Regions from separate parts of the Paenibacillus sp. NPDC058367 genome, predicted to be linked through region 1. Evidence: riboswitches for the same ligand, from Rfam matches in the RefSeq annotation. Region 1 holds a riboswitch; the other holds the start of a gene.
The links. A riboswitch is a leader RNA that binds a small molecule or an ion and turns the genes downstream of it on or off. The one in region 1 is predicted to bind preQ1.
Positions count from the first base shown of each region.

Region 2: another riboswitch for preQ1. It lies ahead of ACFWMP_RS08440 (queuosine precursor transporter); the one in region 1 lies ahead of queF (preQ(1) synthase).

Region 1 covers NZ_JBHXIZ010000002.1:948,975-952,103, forward strand. Annotated here, with positions in the region: gene ACFWMP_RS15370 (ABC transporter ATP-binding protein) at 102-950, shown strand; gene ACFWMP_RS15375 (ABC transporter permease) at 947-1,633, shown strand; PreQ1 riboswitch class I at 1,708-1,751, shown strand; gene queF (preQ(1) synthase) at 1,915-2,388, shown strand; gene queC (7-cyano-7-deazaguanine synthase QueC) at 2,418-3,080, shown strand; gene ACFWMP_RS15390 (6-pyruvoyl trahydropterin synthase family protein) at 3,080-3,129, shown strand, end outside.
Region 2 covers NZ_JBHXIZ010000001.1:1,948,247-1,951,375, reverse strand. Annotated here, with positions in the region: gene ACFWMP_RS08445 (methyl-accepting chemotaxis protein) at 1-1,363, opposite strand, end outside; PreQ1 riboswitch class I at 1,707-1,752, shown strand; gene ACFWMP_RS08440 (queuosine precursor transporter) at 1,763-2,476, shown strand; gene ACFWMP_RS08435 (AMP-binding protein) at 2,686-3,129, shown strand, end outside.

The DNA of each region.
Region 1 (3,129 bases):
AAGGAATAGCGAATGTTACAGAATAGCAACAACAGAGATAATCCTCTACAACCAGAATAAGGATAGAAGAAAGTTAACTATTCTAAAAAGGGGGAGTGTTATTGATTCAGCTAACTGATGTCTCAAAATATTATCAGGAGAGGTGTGCAGTTGATCGAATTACTTTCACGGTGGAGAAAGGTGAGGTCTTTGGATTTCTAGGTCCCAATGGTGCAGGGAAGACTACAACGATGCGCATGATGACAGGGCTTCTTCAGTCTACAAGCGGAGAAATTTTAATTAATGGCATGAATATTTCACGTCATAAAAAAGAAATCCATGCTCAAATTGGTGTTGTTTTCGAGCTTCCGAACCTATACATGCGTAGTTCTATTCGAAATAATCTGGAGCTGTTTGCTGATCTGTATAGGGTAGCAGGAAATCGAGTGAATGAAGTCATGGAAACCCTCCAGCTGTTAGATAAGGAAAAAGCTAAAGTAAGCAGCTTATCCAAAGGCTGGAAGCAGCGTGTTCTAATCGCCAGAGCATTATTACATAAGCCTCAAGTGTTGTTTTTAGATGAGCCTACAAGTGGGTTAGATCCAAATTCAGCTTCACTCATACGTAATCACGTCAAGAGAATTCAAGAAGAAGGCACAACCATTGTCTTAACGACGCATGATATGCACGAAGCCGATGCATTAAGCGATAGAGTGGGCATCATGCACGCTGGTGCTTTGGTGGCACTCGATGAACCGCATAGACTTAAGACCATTTATGGTAAACCAGAAATTGAAGTTAAATATCAGCAGGATGGGAAAGTGGTTATGAAATCCTGGCCGATTGCAGAAGAAGTTACTAAAGATCATATCTATCAGTTAATGTCTACGAATCAAATTCTAAGTATGCACAGTAAAGAAGCTTCGCTGGCAGATGTATTCGCTGCCCTGACGGGAAGTGAGCTAAGTTGAGTTATCAGATATGGAAGCTGTTTAAACATGAAAGTAAGGATATACTGCGTAATCCAGCGACTGTAATTCTAATAATTTTGCCTATATTTATGGCTAAAATCATCATCACTGTAGTGGACAAGAGCGGTTTGGACTTCATACTTCTTTCTACATGGATATTATTTGCGCAAGTGATGGTTGGGATCATGATTACCGGCCCAGGATTAATTGAGGAGAGGGAGAGTAAGACTTATGATGCGCTGTTGATTACTCCGCTAAGCAGAGGCCAGATTATTACAGCGAAAGCTGGATCTGTTCTTGTTTTTTCTTTGTTATCACAGCTGATTGTTTATGTACTAAATCAAGGTTTGACAATGGATTTACTCCCTTCCTTATTGTATATGTTATTGGGTGGAATTATCTTTGTGCAAGTTGGAATTATCATTGGTTTAAAGGTAAGTTCCTCCAAAAATGGTTCAGCCATCAGCTCCGCATTTATGGTCGTTTTTTTCTTAGTAGCTTCTGTGTACGTCGCTCTTCCAGAATGGACCTATCCGATCTTTGTTATTCTGCCAAGTATTGAAATCGTCCAGAATTTGAACAGTATTCTAAATGGAGAAGGAGTATTGCTCCTAGAAAGCCTGCTTTTGCTCTTGTGGATTGTGGTGCTTTCGCTCTGGATTTGGAAGACGGGCAAAGCGTAGAACTTGTCAGAAGCAAATTACCATGGTATAGTTCAAGACGCAATATGCATGAAGAAGAAGTCTGCACGGATTGTGCAGGAGAGGTTCGCGAACTCCCTCTATAAAAAACTAAGAGTATATTAAATCTTATAAGCGGATGCAGTCCTTAACCCGGACGTTGCTTCCGTTTCTTCTTAGTGGAGCAAAGTTTTCGAAATCTCGTTCTTCTTTCCATTACCGGCCAAGGCCGAAGGAAAAGAGAGGGGTTTTTTGTCGTGTCAGAAGGAAGATTGAAAGAGGAAATGCAAGAAGTCACTTTACTTGGTAATCAGGGAACGCAGTACAAGTTTGGTTATGATCCAGCTATTCTTGAGGTATTTGATAACAAGCATCCAAGGCGTGATTATTTTGTTAAATTCAACTGCCCTGAGTTTACTAGCTTATGTCCTGTTACAGGTCAGCCGGATTTTGCCACACTGTATATTTCGTATATTCCTGAACAGAAAATGGTGGAATCTAAATCATTAAAGCTGTATCTGTTTAGCTTCCGTAACCACGGTGACTTTCATGAGGACTGCGTCAACATTATTATGAATGATCTGATCTCACTGATGGACCCACGATACATTGAGGTATGGGGCAAGTTCACTCCGCGTGGAGGCATATCTATTGATCCTTATTGCAACTATGGAAGACCGGGTACGAAGTATGAGGCGATGGCGGAGCACCGCTTAATGAATCACGACCTCTATCCGGAAAAAGTGGATAACCGCTAATCCCAACAAGTTGATAAGGAGAGATTAAGATGAACAAAAAAGCACTCGTCGTATTTAGCGGCGGACAAGATAGCACCACTTGCCTGGTTTGGGCATTGAAGCAGTTTGAGGAAGTGCAGGTAGTTACCTTTAATTATAATCAGCGTCATGCGGCTGAAATCGAAGTTGCTACAGAAATAGCAGCTAAGTTTAATGTAAAACAGCATATCCTTGATCTTGGGCTGCTTAATCAGCTGGCTCCAAATGCACTAACCCGCCAAGATATTGATATCGTTGCTGGCGAAGGTGATGAGCTTCCTAGTACATTTGTTGATGGACGGAATCTGTTATTTTTATCCTTTTCTGCAATATTAGCTAAACAATTGGGATATTCCCATATCGTCACTGGGGTTTGCCAAACGGACTTTAGCGGGTATCCGGACTGCCGTGATGTATTTGTGAAATCATTGAATGTTACGCTGAATTTATCTATGGACTATGAGTTTGCGATACACACTCCATTGATGTGGCTGGATAAAAAAGAAACGTGGAAAATGGCCGATGAACTGGGTTATTTTGATTATGTTCGCGAACACACATTGACCTGTTACAACGGTATTATTGGCAGTGGCTGCGGTACTTGTCCAGCCTGTCTGTTGCGTCAGCGTGGTCTTGAGCAATATGAGGCGGAGAGAATGGAGGCCGGATCTTAATGCTTAACGAGGTTTCAGTCTGCAAAATATTTACGTTTGATGCGGCGCA
Region 2 (3,129 bases), on a different contig from region 1:
CATGGTTCATCTCAGTAACGGAGCGATTCATATCTTCCTGAAGTCCGAGTAGGAAATCACGAATCTGCTCATTCGCATTACGGGATTGTTCGGAAAGCTTGCGTACTTCTCCGGCAACCACGGCAAATCCGCGTCCATGTTCTCCTGCACGTGCTGCTTCGATCGAAGCATTGAGCGACAGCATTTGGATTTGCTTCGTAATTTCAGTAATGCTATGAACGACTTCTCCGATCATTACTGAACGTTCATTCATAACTTGTAATTGCTCCAGCGACTGCAGGGAGGCACGTTCAACATGGCGCATTTGCAGAACGGCACTTTGGGCAATCTCATTACCGCCAATGGCTTCAGCGGAAGCTTCACTGATCTGCTCAGTGACTTCGGTGGCTGCTGAAGCAATATGCTGAATGCCGAAATTGATTTCTTCCATAGCTTTTGAATTATCTAGAGCGCTGCTCGCGATGGTCGTACTACCTTTGCCAATTTCTACAACAGATGTACTAGAGTGGTCTGCCATTTCATTTAAGACCTCAACACGTTCTCTTAAAGAATTGGAATCGGTGACCACAGTATTTGAGGTGACGAGTACATGTCCGATCATTTCTTTTAAGCGCAGGGTCATTGCTTGGAAGCTTCTGGACAGTTGAGCTACCTCATCACTGCCTTTAACCGTTAATTCCTCTGTGAAATCTCCCTCTGCGAGACGGGCACTGTAAGCTGCAAGCTTTGAGATAGGACGAGTAATCCGCATACTCATAAACCAGGCACCAGTTGAGCCTATGATCAGCGTTAGCAGAGTGATCCCGGCACTGGTCCACAGAATACTGTCTGTTTTTTCTTGAATAAAGCTTACATCACTGCTGATTCCGATAACCATCGTACTTCCGGGAATTCCGATATAAGCTGACTTATGTACACCATGCGAGTCCTTGTATGTATCGCTTAGTCCGCTCTTTCCTTTAAGAGCTTGCTGCATTGCAGAGGACACCTTAACAATTTCCTCCGGCTTTAATTTTGCATCATGATCTACAGACAGAACCTCAGCTTCCTTGCCTTTTAGATTGAGTAGAAAAATAGTCTCAACCCCATGCTGCTTTCTCTTATCCTGGAAATAGAATTCAAGATTGGTGGCTGCTTGTTCGTTCTTCTTTAGTGCTTGCTGAGCATGCATTGTATTTATATTCTTATATACGTCCTGAGCAGCTGCAGTTAGAATTTGATTGATTTGTGGCATGACATAGCTGTTGAAAATACTGGTGGATATAAAGTAGAAGCTGGTACTTAACAAAAGAGACGTGAGTAATAGAACTACAAATAATAAACGCGTAAATCTGCGACTGATCGACTGCTTGAAACGAAACATATTGTTCTCCCCCTTTTTATGGGCAGTGAAGCCCCATTTCTTTATATCCCTACCGACTGCTAGTGACTGGCAACCTGCAATATATTCCATAGTTATGTAATATATCAACTAAATGGATCGGGAATGAAGTGTTTGATACTATTCTATAGAATTAACCTCTGGATGAATAGTGAAAGTTTTAGTTTATAGAGCATATTTTTCTGAAAAAGATGAATTATTACTGACACTTTTATTTTTAGTTAATAAAAATGGGTATAAATACCCATTTCATAAATTGTTTATTTTTATGGATTGTTTGACGACAGTGTGATAGAGTATTAATGTTTTGTTCCAAAAATTAATGTAAGCCGCGGTTCGTAACCATCCCGCGTAAACAAAACTAGGAGGAGTTTAAGCAATATGTTTAATTTGATGTGGGGAGTTTTATTTGTTGTTGTCAATTTTGCTTTTTTTCTACTCTGTTACCGCCTGTTCGGCAAAAGTGGAATGTATGCCTGGGTAGGTATCGCTACTGTAATTGCAAACATTCAGGTAGCTAAGACGATTGCTATGCCATTTGATATCGTGATGACACTCGGAAATACGATGTATGTCACTTTGTATATGACCAGCGATTTGCTTAATGAGAAGTACGGAAGAGCAGAAGCACGTAAAGCGGTTTGGTTTGGCTTCTTCACCTTGCTTATGACGACAGTCATTATGCAAATGGTACTAGTATTTAAGCCGCAAGAGACCGATATTGCTCAGTCTTCTTTGGAGACGATCTTTGGTCTGATGCCTCGACTAGCGTTGGGTAGTCTAACTGCTTACTTCATTAGTCAGTTCCTAGACGTTCGGTTGTACTCCTGGATTCGCAAATATTACAGCACCTCAAGTCAGTTGTGGATTCGTTCCAACGGCAGTACGATGGTTAGCTCCTTTGTGGATACACTAATCTTCTGTACCATTGCATTTGCTGGGTTGTATAACTGGAGTGTGTGGTTTGAAATTTTGCTTACAACGTATCTAGCCAAATTCTTACTAACCGCAGTAAGCACACCTATCTTATATATCGCCCGAACTTTTACTTTTGCTGAAGATGGAATACCATCATCCGCTCATAAGAAGGAATAAACAACAATACAGCCAGCGCGTACCGATCATAATCGATGCGCGCTGTTTGATTTTTTCAGTCGTAAGAGGGCTCAATCGTTCCATATAAATATGTACATAAAATTAATATAAAGCTAAAATAAGCTATCGTAGCCATTCTAATTGTATCCCGAGCGAAGAGAGTGTACATAATCGGTAGTCACAGAAATTACGAATAGGTGTGGTGAAGGATGAATCTAGTAGTTCCTATACTCCGTCATGCAGCGGAACAGCCCGACAGCATTGCCTTAACCCATGACCAAGCAACTCATACCTATGCAACATTAGTGCAAGCGATGCGGAGAATTGCCAATGGTCTACAGCAAAAGGGCCTTAAGCATGACAAAATCGCTATTTTATCTACGAATCGCATTGAATTTGTCGAGGTTTTCTTGGGGGCTATTTATGCAGGCTGCGTTCCCATTCCTTTAGATCCCAAGTGGAGTGCAAATGAACTGCGGGTTATTATAGAGCAGTGCCAGCCGACAATGATTTTTGCCGAGCCGGAAGCTGCAAAGAATTTGGTCTTCAAGGACCAAGCAATCCCAACGCTGACTTTTTCAAATGAACGAACAGGTTCCTATGATCAGTGGTTGAAGGCTCAGAAGCCAGAAGCTGAATTGGATGAGACGAAC